DNA from 3 places in the Bacillus sp. NEB1478 genome. Region 1 is predicted to be linked to each of the others. Evidence: a T-box and tRNA genes for the amino acid it is inferred to sense, from the RefSeq annotation. Region 1 holds a T-box; the other regions hold tRNA genes.
The links. A T-box is a leader RNA that pairs with one kind of tRNA and senses whether it is charged. The one in region 1 lies ahead of thrS (threonine--tRNA ligase), so its partner is inferred to be a tRNA-Thr.
Positions count from the first base shown of each region.

Region 2: it encodes a tRNA-Thr, which carries the amino acid that the T-box ahead of thrS (threonine--tRNA ligase) is inferred to sense. The anticodon was not compared.
Region 3: it encodes a tRNA-Thr, which carries the amino acid that the T-box ahead of thrS (threonine--tRNA ligase) is inferred to sense. The anticodon was not compared.

Region 1 is NZ_CP134049.1:1,219,846-1,224,552, forward strand. Features, by position in the region: gene RGB74_RS05830 (basic amino acid ABC transporter substrate-binding protein) at 1-433, shown strand, start outside; gene RGB74_RS05835 (amino acid ABC transporter permease) at 453-1,109, shown strand; gene ytxC (sporulation protein YtxC) at 1,361-2,227, shown strand; T-box leader at 2,293-2,520, shown strand; gene thrS (threonine--tRNA ligase) at 2,573-4,480, shown strand.
Region 2 is NZ_CP134049.1:3,754,694-3,759,400, forward strand. Features, by position in the region: gene rocF (arginase) at 1-524, opposite strand, end outside; tRNA gene RGB74_RS19085 (tRNA-Ala) at 788-863, opposite strand; tRNA gene RGB74_RS19090 (tRNA-Gly) at 876-949, opposite strand; tRNA gene RGB74_RS19095 (tRNA-Tyr) at 995-1,079, opposite strand; tRNA gene RGB74_RS19100 (tRNA-Thr) at 1,136-1,211, opposite strand; tRNA gene RGB74_RS19105 (tRNA-Val) at 1,223-1,298, opposite strand; tRNA gene RGB74_RS19110 (tRNA-Glu) at 1,311-1,385, opposite strand; tRNA gene RGB74_RS19115 (tRNA-Thr) at 1,402-1,477, opposite strand; tRNA gene RGB74_RS19120 (tRNA-Asn) at 1,490-1,564, opposite strand; rRNA gene rrf (5S ribosomal RNA) at 1,621-1,736, opposite strand; rRNA gene RGB74_RS19130 (23S ribosomal RNA) at 1,898-4,707, opposite strand, start outside.
Region 3 is NZ_CP134049.1:3,825,636-3,830,342, forward strand. Features, by position in the region: tRNA gene RGB74_RS19525 (tRNA-Ala) at 176-251, opposite strand; tRNA gene RGB74_RS19530 (tRNA-Ile) at 274-350, opposite strand; rRNA gene RGB74_RS19535 (16S ribosomal RNA) at 440-1,989, opposite strand; tRNA gene RGB74_RS19540 (tRNA-Ala) at 2,117-2,192, opposite strand; tRNA gene RGB74_RS19545 (tRNA-Pro) at 2,214-2,290, opposite strand; tRNA gene RGB74_RS19550 (tRNA-Arg) at 2,298-2,374, opposite strand; tRNA gene RGB74_RS19555 (tRNA-Leu) at 2,382-2,470, opposite strand; tRNA gene RGB74_RS19560 (tRNA-Gly) at 2,488-2,562, opposite strand; tRNA gene RGB74_RS19565 (tRNA-Leu) at 2,588-2,671, opposite strand; tRNA gene RGB74_RS19570 (tRNA-Lys) at 2,680-2,755, opposite strand; tRNA gene RGB74_RS19575 (tRNA-Thr) at 2,764-2,839, opposite strand; tRNA gene RGB74_RS19580 (tRNA-Val) at 2,851-2,926, opposite strand; rRNA gene rrf (5S ribosomal RNA) at 2,942-3,057, opposite strand; rRNA gene RGB74_RS19590 (23S ribosomal RNA) at 3,201-4,707, opposite strand, start outside.

The DNA.
Region 1 (4,707 bases):
TATGATTCTTACAAAAGAAGGGTCTTCTATTAAGAGTGCAAAAGATTTAGAAGGCAAAAAAGTAAGTGTACAAAATGGTACAACTGGGCAAGAGGCACTGGAAAAAATGTTCGGAAAAACCGAGGACATTAAAAAGTTTGATAGTAATGTTCTGGCAATTCAAGCCTTATTAAATGGGGAAGTTGAAGCTGTTGTTGCCGATAATGGTGTATTGAAGGAATATGAAAAAAATAACCCAGATAAAAAGTTAATTACGATTAGTGACAAAGACAATTTCGATAGTGAATTTTACGGGATTATTTTTCCTAAAGATGCAGACCATCAAGATGAAATCAATAAAGCTATGAAAAAAGTGATCGACAGTGGAAAATACGCCGAAATTTATAAAAAATGGTTTGGTGAAGAACCGAATGTAGACGCTTTAAAACAATAAAATTTAGCTGGAGGACTACATGGACTATTCATTACAAATCATTAGAGAGTACATGCCCCTTTTTATAAAAGGAACTGTAAATACCATTCAGCTGTCACTTTTAAGTATTCTATTTGGAACAATTCTGGGGTTATTTATTGGGTTAGGCAAAATGACGAAACAGCGACTTATTAGTATACCTTGTATGTGGTATGTCAGTTTCTTTCGAGGAACGCCGTTGCTTGTTCAAATCTTATTGATTCATTCAGCTTTAATGCCTCTCATTATGAAACCGCCAAATGTTTTTGTTTCAAGTGTACTCGCACTATCACTTAATGCTGCTGCGTACATTGCAGAAATTTTTCGAGCGGGGATACAGTCCATTGACAGAGGGCAGATGGAAGCAGCTAGATCGCTAGGAATGAATCATGTACAAGCCATGAAGCATGTTATTCTCCCACAGGCATCCAGAAGAATGATTCCGCCTTTAGGCAATGAATTTATCGTATTAATTAAAGATTCTTCACTTGTTTCAATCATTGCTACACCTGAGCTGATGTATTATGCAAGGGCAATGATGGGTGAATATTACCGTCCATGGGAGCCTTACATGACCGCTGCTTTAATGTATTTAATCCTTACATTGGGAATGGCTTTTATCCTTTCAAAAATCGAACGTAAATTTGTTTACGATTAATTAGCTCAGAAAGCAGCCTATATAACCGGGCTGTTTTTTTGTTGATCAAAACTAGCGAATCTTTTCGTCGGTTTCGATAATGCGTTCACATATAATAAATACACTCCAGCTCATGCGGTTACTTATCGAAACTCATTGTCTTCGTGCAAATATTGTTCGTTCCTAAATGAACAAATTCAGCTTTTCCTAACATGTTTTAAGACCAGGTCCCATATATTGTATTATTGAGAATTTATATGGGAGGGACTTGTTTGATCGCGATTGCTTTTTCACACCCATCCGACGGTACCACCGTTCTTAAAAATATAATCAGAGCTGCAGTGAAACATAAATTATCCCCTTCCTTTGCCAAATTATCTGAAACTTCATCTAAAATACTTGAATTGCACATACAGAAAGACCCAGACATTATTTTGGATGTGTTAACACAATTCACAAGAAATAAGGTAGAGGATATTTGTTTAAAGGAAATGATTGAGCATTTATTTTTTTACACAGATGCATCTGAACAAAAAGAAATATTCACGATAACGAAAAGTATTATTTCAGGTGAAATAGAAGGAATTCCCGAGGCTAAAAACCTCCCTAATTTAAATGGACTTATACGTAAGCAATGGCTGTCATTATTTAAGACATCACTGCCGTATTTAGAATTCGAATCGTTTTTAAAATTCCGATTAAAGGAATATTTATCCGTTCTATTAAAAATTGTTGAATGTGCGATCGACGAGTATAAATTAGAATTGGAGTATCAAATGTTTGTTGAGCAATTGAGATCTTGTGTAACGAAACAAAAGTCATTTTCGAAACGAAATATCGTCATTATTTTTGATAAGGAGAAAATTGTGATTCTTGATGAAAACCAAAATCCTTTAACGAGGAAAGAAATGGAAAGGTTTCACGAAAGAGCTCTTAAATTATCAAAAGTAACAAGCCTGGATGAACGTTTGTTAGGACCTCTTATCGGTTTAGCACCTGCTTCTGCACATATTTATTCATATGATCTGGATCATCCGCTTCTTCAAACTGTTAAAAATATCTTTCAGGAAACGATCACGATTTCATCCATTGAAAAGATGTCTTATCGAAACAAAAGATTTTTTAATAAAAAGCAGTAATAATTGTCACACGCTCTTGCTTTTTAAAAAATAACTGCATATAATATGTTTATAATTTTATCAATTAATCAGTATTGATAAGGACATGAAGCAAAATTTTACGGTTTATAGAGAGGGAAGTTCTGGCTGAAAGCTTCCTAACACGGAAATTTGCTTTACCACCTTGGAACTTCAGCGGTGAAACTTTTAGTAATCGTTGACGGCAGCAGTCCGTTATACTGTCCGAGTGCTGCATTTATACTACATAATTGCAGAACAAGGGTGGAACCACGAGATTATCACTCGTCCCTTCTTTAGGGACGGGTGTTTTTTGTTTTCATTTTTTATAAAAAGGAGATGTTTTTTATGTCAATTTCGATTTCATTCCCTGACGGTTCAGTTAAGGAATTTCCGAAAGGGGTAACTTCAGAGCAAGTTGCTGAAAGCATTAGCCCAAGTTTAAAGAAAAAAGCAGTTGCAGGAAAAGTGAACGGTCAATTATTTGATTTTTCACGTCCAATCGAAGAAGATTCATCAATCGAAATCGTGATGCAGGATTCAAAAGATGGATTAGAGATGACACGACACTCTAATGCACATTTGCTGGCACAAGCATTAAAACGCCTATATCCAGATGTGAAATTAGGAATCGGTCCTGTTATTGATAATGGATTTTACTATGATGTGGATATGTCGCATGTCTTAACGCCAGAAGATCTTCCAGCTATTGAAAAAGAAATGAAGAAGATTGTAAACGAAAATCTTCCTATTATTCGTAAAGAAGTTACACGTGAAGAAGCATTATCCATCTATGAAGAACTTAACGACCATTTAAAGCTGGAACTGATCCGCGATCTTCCTGAAGGAGAAAAAATTACGATCTATGAACAAGGAGAATTCTTTGACCTTTGCCGTGGACCGCATGTTCCTTCAACTGGAAAGATTAAAGCGTATAAGCTCATGAGCATCTCAGGTGCATACTGGCGCGGAAACAGCGATAACCAAATGCTTCAGCGTATTTATGGAGCAGCTTTCTTAAATCAAAAAGAGTTAGACGAATATTTGCACTTTATTGAAGAAGCTCAAAAGCGCGATCACCGTAAGCTTGGAAAAGAATTAGAGTTATTCATGTTCTCAGAAGAAGCGCCTGGTATGCCGTTCTATCTTCCGAATGGCCAAATTATCAGAACAGAACTTGAGAATTTCTCTCGAGAGCTTCAGCGCCAAGTAGATTATGATGAAGTTCGCACACCGTTCATGATGAACCAGCGTCTTTGGGAACAATCCGGCCACTGGGATCATTACCATGAAAACATGTATTTCTCAGAAGTAGATGATACGAAGTTTGCGATGAAGCCGATGAACTGTCCGGGTCATATGCTTATCTTTAAAAACAAGCTTCATTCATATAGAGATCTCCCTGTACGAATGGCTGAGTTTGGACAAGTACATCGTCACGAATACAGCGGTGCCCTTAACGGAATGATTCGTGTAAGAACTTTCTGCCAAGATGATGCTCACATTTTCGTGACTCCGAAGCAGATCGAGAGTGAAATCAAAAACGTATTTAAACTTGTAGATAAAATCTATAGCACTTTCGGTTTCGAGTATTCAGTAGAACTTTCTACTCGTCCTGAAGATTCTATGGGTGACGATCGTCTTTGGGAACAAGCGGAAGGCGCTTTGAAAAACGTGCTGGAAGATCTCGGAATGGATTATCACTTGAATGAAGGCGATGGGGCATTCTATGGTCCGAAAATTGACTTCCACATTAAAGATGCATTAAATAGAAGCCACCAATGTGCAACAATACAGCTGGACTTCCAGATGCCGGAGAAGTTCGATTTAACTTATGTGGATGAGAATAATCAAAAAGTACGTCCGGTTGTAATCCACCGTGCAATTTACGGATCAATCGATCGTTTCCTAGGAATATTAGTTGAGCATTTTGCAGGAGCTTTCCCAACATGGTTAGCGCCAGTTCAAGTGAAGCTGATTCCTGTGTCTGATGTTCATAATGAGTATGCTTATAAACTTCAAGAAGATTTGAAGAAACATGCGGTTAGAGTGGACATTGATATAAGAAACGAGAAAATGGGATATAAGATCAGAGAAGCACAAATGAAAAAGATCCCATACATGCTTGTTCTTGGTGACAAAGAGATCGAAGACAATGCTGTAAACGTTCGAAAGTATGGCGAACAAAAATCAGAAACCGTTTCTTATGAAGATTTCAGAGACATGATTTTAGCTAAAATTAACGAAAAAAGATAAATTTATTGTAAGAGGTGAACCTTCCTGTCTGGGTTTTTGACAGGGAGGTTTTTTTGATGCCATTCAAATTGAAAGGTCTGTTTGCGTGTCGAAATTAGCCGAAAGACTCAATTCATACTTAAAGAGACTCAATCGTTAATAAATATGACGCAATTATTTCATCATTAGACGCAATTGCCTGTAATTTAGACTCAATACTTCAGAATTTCTGCTTCATGCAATAAGCC
Region 2 (4,707 bases), 1.4 Mb from region 1:
GCACCGATAATTACAATATTTTCAGGCTTAATTTTAGGAGCATAGCCGCTAATATTCGTTAGCTTTTCATGGCCAATTCCTATACTCGCCGCCAATGGCATACCATGAATATTTCCGCTTGGAGAAGTATCTGCCGTATTCAAATCACCATGGGCATCATACCAGATTACCCCAAGGTTTTTATAATGCTTAGATACCCCAGCTAAAGTACCGATAGCTATACTATGATCTCCACCTAAAACGAGTGGAAATTTATTTGATTTTATTACTCCTGAAACGGCTTCTGAAAGTTTTTCACTCGCCTCAATTACACCGTTTAAGTTTTTTAATTTTCCATCGTTCGCTGTATCCTGTTTTTCAGGAAGTGCGATTTCAATATTCCCCATATCTTCAACTCTATAATGAAGGTTTTCTAATCGCTCTACAATCCCCGCATATCTGATGGCACTTGGTCCCATATCCACACCGCGGCGCATTTGTCCTAAATCCACTGGAACACCGATCATTGTTATATCTTTCTTCATTTCTTTCTTCCTCCCTTATTACAAAGAAACAAATACCTATGTCTATTGTATATGTAAGGGTTTTCATGGTTCAACTGGACAAAAATTTGCATAGATATACTAAAATATAAGGACTTTCGGAAGTGAAATACATATTTATTAGTTAAATTAAAAAATGAAGATGGAATCGTCCATCTTCAAACAGTTGTGTTCTCTTGTTTTCTTTCTTGCGATTCAATAAAAAAAATTCAGGCATCAGCCTGAATTGTCATTAGTTATGTATATGGTGGAGCTTAGCGGGATCGAACCGCTGACCTCCTGCGTGCAAGGCAGGCGCTCTCCCAGCTGAGCTAAAGCCCCAACAAAAGATAATGGAGCGGGTGATGAGAATCGAACTCACGACCAGAGCTTGGAAGGCTCTTGTTTTACCATTAAACTACACCCGCAGTATTAAAAAATTATTACCTATGTTTCTAGAAGTTATACAAAAATGGTGGAGGGGGACGGATTCGAACCGCCGAACCCGGAGGGAGCGGATTTACAGTCCGCCGCGTTTAGCCACTTCGCTACCCCTCCACATATAAAAAAAAGACTAACATTATCAATTTAATTTTTTGTTAAAATAAAATTGATGGTGCCGGCTAGAGGACTTGAACCCCCAACCTACTGATTACAAGTCAGTTGCTCTACCAATTGAGCTAAACCGGCAAGTAAATAAATGGTGGAGGATGACGGGTTCGAACCGCCGACCCCCTGCTTGTAAGGCAGGTGCTCTCCCAGCTGAGCTAATCCTCCGTGAAAAATATATGGTGACCCGTACGGGATTCGAACCCGTGTTACCGCCGTGAAAGGGCGGTGTCTTAACCGCTTGACCAACGGGCCATTTATTTTATTTATATGGAGCTTCCAACCGGGCTCGAACCGGTGACCTCTTCCTTACCATGGAAGCACTCTACCTGCTGAGCTATGGAAGCAAAGAAAGTAAATGGCTCCACAGGCAGGACTCGAACCTGCGACCGATCGGTTAACAGCCGATAGCTCTACCACTGAGCTACTGTGGAATAACATAATAATATACAATCCACTAAACGGAAATCCTTTTAATTTTAAGACTATAGCCCAGCGACGTCCTACTCTAACAGGGGGAGACCCCCAACTACCATCGGCGCTGAAGAGCTTAACTTCCGTGTTCGGTATGGGAACGGGTGTGACCTCTTCGCCATCATCACTGGACCAAGTTACATATGTAACATCTTAAAATCTTTATCCTGTTGGACAAGATAAATTTTATAATATTTCATTATAGAAATCAAGAGAATCTTTATCGATTTTTAAAATCAATATGCATGCTCTCTCAAAACTAGATACGACGTTTCCAAACGTTATGCTTTTTTAAGGATAAGCCCTCGACCGATTAGTATCTGTCAGCTCCACGTGTCGCCACGCTTCCACACCAGACCTATCAACCTCATCATCTCTAAGGGGTCTTACTCACTTGACGTGATGGAAATCTCATCTTGAGGGGGGCTTCATGCTTAGATGCTTTCAGCACTTATCCCGTCCACACGTAGCTACCCAGCTATGCCCCTGGCGGAACAACTGGTACACCAGCGGTGTGTCCATCCCGGTCCTCTCGTACTAAGGACAGCTCCTCTCAAATTTCCTGCGCCCGCGACGGATAGGGACCGAACTGTCTCACGACGTTCTGAACCCAGCTCGCGTACCGCTTTAATGGGCGAACAGCCCAACCCTTGGGACCTACTTCAGCCCCAGGATGCGATGAGCCGACATCGAGGTGCCAAACCTCCCCGTCGATGTGGACTCTTGGGGGAGATAAGCCTGTTATCCCCAGGGTAGCTTTTATCCGTTGAGCGATGGCCCTTCCATGCGGAACCACCGGATCACTAAGCCCGACTTTCGTCCCTGCTCGACTTGTAGGTCTCGCAGTCAAGCTCCCTTGTGCCTTTACACTCTGCGAATGATTTCCAACCATTCTGAGGGAACCTTTGGGCGCCTCCGTTACTGTTTAGGAGGCGACCGCCCCAGTCAAACTGCCCACCTGACACTGTCTCTGAACCGGATCACGGTTCTAGGTTAGAATTTCAATACAGCCAGGGTAGTATCCCACCGACGCCTCCACCGAAGCTGGCGCTCCGGCTTCTCAGGCTCCTACCTATCCTGTACAAGCTGTACCAAAATCCAATATCAAGTTGCAGTAAAGCTCCATGGGGTCTTTCCGTCCTGTCGCGGGTAACCTGCATCTTCACAGGTACTATAATTTCACCGGGTCTCTCGTTGAGACAGTATCCAAGTCGTTACACCTTTCGTGCGGGTCGGAACTTACCCGACAAGGAATTTCGCTACCTTAGGACCGTTATAGTTACGGCCGCCGTTTACTGGGGCTTCAATTCAGAGCTTCTCCTAAAAGGATAACCCCTCCTCTTAACCTTCCAGCACCGGGCAGGTGTCAGCCCCTATACTTCACCTTGCGGTTTCGCAGAGACCTGTGTTTTTGCTAAACAGTCGCTTGGATCTATTCACTGCGGCTCTCTCGGGCGATAAACCCTATCAGAGCACCCCTTCTCCCGAAGTTACGGGGTCATTTTGCCGAGTTCCTTAACGAGAGTTCTCCCGATCATCTTAGGATTCTCTCCTCGCCTACCTGTGTCGGTTTGCGGTACGGGCACATCTTTCCTCACTAGAGGCTTTTCTTGGCAGTGTAGGATCAGGGACTTCGGTACTAAATTTCCCTCGCCATCACAGCTCAGCCTTCACGTTGGACGGATTTGCCTATCCAACAGCCTAACTGCTTAGACGCACTATTCCATCAGTGCGCTCACCCTACCTTACTGCGTCCCCCCATCGTTCAAACGGAAAGGAAGTGGTACAGGAATATCAACCTGTTATCCATCGCCTACGCTTTTCAGCCTCGGCTTAGGCCCCGACTAACCCTGAGCGGACGAGCCTTCCTCAGGAAACCTTAGGCTTTCGATGGACAAGATTCTCACTTGTCTTTCGCTACTCATACCGGCATTCTCACTTCAAAGCGCTCCACCAGTCCTTCCGGTCTGACTTCGCTGCACTTCGAACGCTCCCCTACCCCTGTACCATACGGTACAAGCCATAGCTTCGGTGATACGTTTAGCCCCGTTACATTTTCGGCGCAGAGTCACTCGACCAGTGAGCTATTACGCACTCTTTAAATGGTGGCTGCTTCTAAGCCAACATCCTGGTTGTCTGGGCAACTCCACATCCTTTGCCACTTAACGTATACTTTGGGACCTTAGCTGATGGTCTGGGCTGTTTCCCTTTTGACTACGGATCTTATCACTCGCAGTCTGACTCCCGCGGATAATTCTCTGGCATTCGGAGTTTGACTGAATTCGGTAACCCTGTGGGGGCCCCTAGTCCAATCAGTGCTCTACCTCCAGGAATCTTGCCGCGAGGCTAGCCCTAAAGCTATTTCGGGGAGAACCAGCTATCTCCGTGTTCGATTGGCATTTCACCCCTACCCACACCTCATCCCCGCACTTTTCAACGTGCGTGGGTTCGGGCCTCCATTCAGTGTTACCTGAACTTCACCCTGGACATGGGTAGATCACACGGTTTCGGGTCTACGACCACGTACTATGTCGCCCTATTCAGACTCGCTTTCGCTGCGGCTCCGTCTATTCAACTTAACCTTGCACGGGATCGTAACTCGCCGGTTCATTCTACAAAAGGCACGCCGTCACCCGTTAATGGGCTCCGACTACTTGTAGGCACACGGTTTCAGGATCTATTTCACTCCCCTTCCGGGGTGCTTTTCACCTTTCCCTCACGGTACTGGTTCACTATCGGTCACTAGGGAGTATTTAGCCTTGGGAGATGGTCCTCCCGGATTCCGACGGGGTTTCACGTGTCCCGCCGTACTCAGGATCCACTCTGGAGGGAACGAAGTTTCAGCTACAGGGCTGTTACCTTCTTCGGCTGGCCTTTCCAGACCACTTCACCTACCTCGTTCCTTTGTAACTCCGTATAGAGTGTCCTACAACCCCAGAGGGCAAGCCCTCTGGTTTGGGCTGATTCCGTTTCGCTCGCCGCTACTCAGGAAATCGCATTTGCTTTCTCTTCCTCCGGGTACTTAGATGTTTCAGTTCCCCGGGTCTGCCTTCTCATACCCTATGTATTCAGATATGGATACCATCCCATTACGGATGGTGGG
Region 3 (4,707 bases), 1.3 Mb from region 1:
CACTCCGCTCCTTCAAGACTTTGTCGCCTCGATCTTCTCGCTTCTGAAACATCAAACAGTTCTTGCTTGGCGCAGATAAATAATATATATCTGCCTTGCATATTGTTTGGATGTCGATATCTAGTTTTCAAAGAACATAAAACCATTAAAAAAGGCATCATCGTAAGATGTGCAATGGTGGAGCTTAGCGGGATCGAACCGCTGACCTCCTGCGTGCAAGGCAGGCGCTCTCCCAGCTGAGCTAAAGCCCCAAATGTTTGGGTTTTATAAAAATGGTGGGCCTAAATGGACTCGAACCATCGACCTCACGCTTATCAGGCGTGCGCTCTAACCAGCTGAGCTATAGGCCCATAAAGGAATGTTGAAGTTCCTTCAAAACTGAACAAAAGAAGAATAGGCGTACTTACGAAACAGACTAGCTGTCTCATAATCTCCATAGAAAGGAGGTGATCCAGCCGCACCTTCCGATACGGCTACCTTGTTACGACTTCACCCCAATCATCTGTCCCACCTTCGGCGGCTGGCTCCCAAAAGGGTTACCCCACCGACTTCGGGTGTTACAAACTCTCGTGGTGTGACGGGCGGTGTGTACAAGGCCCGGGAACGTATTCACCGCGGCATGCTGATCCGCGATTACTAGCAATTCCGGCTTCATGTAGGCGAGTTGCAGCCTACAATCCGAACTGAGAGTGGCTTTTTGGGATTGGCTTGGCCTCGCGGCTTCGCAACCCTTTGTACCACCCATTGTAGCACGTGTGTAGCCCAGGTCATAAGGGGCATGATGATTTGACGTCATCCCCACCTTCCTCCGGTTTGTCACCGGCAGTCACCTTAGAGTGCCCAACTGAATGCTGGCAACTAAGGTCAAGGGTTGCGCTCGTTGCGGGACTTAACCCAACATCTCACGACACGAGCTGACGACAACCATGCACCACCTGTCACTCTGTCCCCCGAAGGGGAAAGCTCTATCTCTAGAGTGGTCAGAGGATGTCAAGACCTGGTAAGGTTCTTCGCGTTGCTTCGAATTAAACCACATGCTCCACTGCTTGTGCGGGCCCCCGTCAATTCCTTTGAGTTTCAACCTTGCGGTCGTACTCCCCAGGCGGAGTGCTTAATGTGTTAACTTCAGCACTGAGGGTGGAACCCCCCAACACCTAGCACTCATCGTTTACGGCGTGGACTACCAGGGTATCTAATCCTGTTTGCTCCCCACGCTTTCGCGCCTCAGCGTCAGTTACAGGCCAAAAAGCCGCCTTCGCCACTGGTGTTCCTCCACATCTCTACGCATTTCACCGCTACACGTGGAATTCCACTTTTCTCTCCTGCACTCAAGTCTCCCAGTTTCCAATGACCCTCCACGGTTGAGCCGTGGGCTTTCACATCAGACTTAAGAGACCGCCTGCGCGCGCTTTACGCCCAATAATTCCGGATAACGCTTGCCACCTACGTATTACCGCGGCTGCTGGCACGTAGTTAGCCGTGGCTTTCTGGTTAGGTACCGTCAAGGTACGAGCAGTTACTCTCGTACTTGTTCTTCTCTAACAACAGAGCTTTACGACCCGAAGGCCTTCATCGCTCACGCGGCGTTGCTCGGTCAGGCTTTCGCCCATTGCCGAAGATTCCCTACTGCTGCCTCCCGTAGGAGTCTGGGCCGTGTCTCAGTCCCAGTGTGGCCGATCACCCTCTCAGGTCGGCTACGCATCGTCGCCTTGGTGAGCCGTTACCTCACCAACTAGCTAATGCGCCGCGGGCTCATCTGTAAGTGTCAGCCGAAACCGACTTTCAAAAAGAAGAAATGCTTCTTCTCTTGTTATCCGGTATTAGCCCCGGTTTCCCGGAGTTATCCCCGTCTTACAGGCAGATTACCCACGTGTTACTCACCCGTCCGCCGCTAAATCAGAGGAGCAAGCTCCTCTTCATTCGCTCGACTTGCATGTATTAGGCACGCCGCCAGCGTTCATCCTGAGCCAGGATCAAACTCTCCATAAAAGTGTTTGTCTTGCTCGTTTTTAAAACTGACGGAATTAATTCTTAATTCCTTACCTATTTCTTTTGTTCAGTTTTCAAAGAACTTTTAAGCATTAAAAAAGAAAATGTCAGAAACATTTTCTGAAAATGGTGGAGCTTAGCGGGATCGAACCGCTGACCTCCTGCGTGCAAGGCAGGCGCTCTCCCAGCTGAGCTAAAGCCCCAAATAACTTATACAGTTATAATGGTCGGGAAGACAGGATTTGAACCTGCGACCCCCTGGTCCCAAACCAGGTGCTCTACCAAGCTGAGCCACTTCCCGTAAAACATGGCGCGCCCTGAGAGATTCGAACTCCCGACCTTTTGATTCGTAGTCAAACACTCTATCCAGCTGAGCTAAGGGCGCATGTATGTGGTGCCGAGGACCGGAATCGAACCGGTACGGTAGTCACCTACCGCAGGATTTTAAGTCCTGTGCGTCTGCCAGTTCCGCCACCCCGGCACATACATAAATAAATCTGGAGCGGAAGACGGGATTCGAACCCGCGACCCCAACCTTGGCAAGGTTGTATTCTACCACTGAACTACTTCCGCGTATATTTAATTTTAAAAAGGAAATTGGTGCGGGTGAAGGGACTCGAACCCCCACGTCAAAGACACTAGATCCTAAGTCTAGCGCGTCTGCCAATTCCGCCACACCCGCGTTAAAAATGGTGAGCCATGAAGGATTCGAACCTTCGACCCTCTGATTAAAAGTCAGATGCTCTACCAACTGAGCTAATGGCTCTTGCAAAATGGTGCCGGCTAGAGGACTTGAACCCCCAACCTACTGATTACAAGTCAGTTGCTCTACCAATTGAGCTAAACCGGCAAGTAAGTAAATGGTGGAGGATGACGGGTTCGAACCGCCGACCCCCTGCTTGTAAGGCAGGTGCTCTCCCAGCTGAGCTAATCCTCCATATAAAATTATCTAGCCTAGCGATGTCCTACTCTAACAGGGGGAGACCCCCAACTACCATCGGCGCTGAAGAGCTTAACTTCCGTGTTCGGTATGGGAACGGGTGTGACCTCTTCGCCATCATCACTAGACCAGAAAGCGAGTTTTTTATCTCGACAAGATAAAATTATACTCTATAAATTTGATTAATGCAAGAGATTTTTTATTGATTTTTGATCAATATGTATGTTCTCTCAAAACTAGATACGACGTTTCCAAACGTTATGCTTTTTTTAAGGATAAGCCCTCGACCGATTAGTATCTGTCAGCTCCACGTGTCGCCACGCTTCCACACCAGACCTATCAACCTCATCATCTCTAAGGGGTCTTACTCACTTGACGTGATGGGAAATCTCATCTTGAGGGGGGCTTCATGCTTAGATGCTTTCAGCACTTATCCCGTCCACACGTAGCTACCCAGCTATGCCCCTGGCGGAACAACTGGTACACCAGCGGTGTGTCCATCCCGGTCCTCTCGTACTAAGGACAGCTCCTCTCAAATTTCCTGCGCCCGCGACGGATAGGGACCGAACTGTCTCACGACGTTCTGAACCCAGCTCGCGTACCGCTTTAATGGGCGAACAGCCCAACCCTTGGGACCTACTTCAGCCCCAGGATGCGATGAGCCGACATCGAGGTGCCAAACCTCCCCGTCGATGTGGACTCTTGGGGGAGATAAGCCTGTTATCCCCAGGGTAGCTTTTATCCGTTGAGCGATGGCCCTTCCATGCGGAACCACCGGATCACTAAGCCCGACTTTCGTCCCTGCTCGACTTGTAGGTCTCGCAGTCAAGCTCCCTTGTGCCTTTACACTCTGCGAATGATTTCCAACCATTCTGAGGGAACCTTTGGGCGCCTCCGTTACTGTTTAGGAGGCGACCGCCCCAGTCAAACTGCCCACCTGACACTGTCTCTGAACCGGATCACGGTTCTAGGTTAGAATTTCAATACAGCCAGGGTAGTATCCCACCGACGCCTCCACCGAAGCTGGCGCTCCGGCTTCTCAGGCTCCTACCTATCCTGTACAAGCTGTACCAAAATCCAATATCAAGTTGCAGTAAAGCTCCATGGGGTCTTTCCGTCCTGTCGCGGGTAACCTGCATCTTCACAGGTACTATAATTTCACCGGGTCTCTCGTTGAGACAGTATCCAAGTCGTTACACCTTTCGTGCGGGTCGGAACTTACCCGACAAGGAATTTCGCTACCTTAGGACCGTTATAGTTACGGCCGCCGTTTACTGGGGCTTCAATTCAGAGCTTCTCCTAAAAGGATAACCCCTCCTCTTAACCTTCCAGCACCGGGCAGGTGTCAGCCCCTATACTTCACCTTGCGGTTTCGCAGAGACCTGTGTTTTTGCTAAACAGTCGCTTGGATCTATTCACTGCGGCTCTCTCGGGCGATAAACCCTATCAGAGCACCCCTTCTCCCGAAGTTACGGGGTCATTTTGCCGAGTTCCTTAACGAGAGTTCTCCCGATCATCTTAGGATTCTCTCCTCGCCTACCTGTGTCGGTTTGCGGTACGGGCACATCTTTCCTCACTAGAGGCTTTTCTTGGCAGTGTAGGATCAGGGACTTCGGTACTAAATTTCCCTCGCCATCACAGCTCAGCCTTCACGTTGGACGGATTTGCCTATCCAACAGCCTAACTGCTTAGACGCACTATTCCATCAGTGCGCTCACCCTACCTTACTGCGTCCCCCCATCGTTCAAACGGAAAGGAAGTGGTACAGGAATATCAAC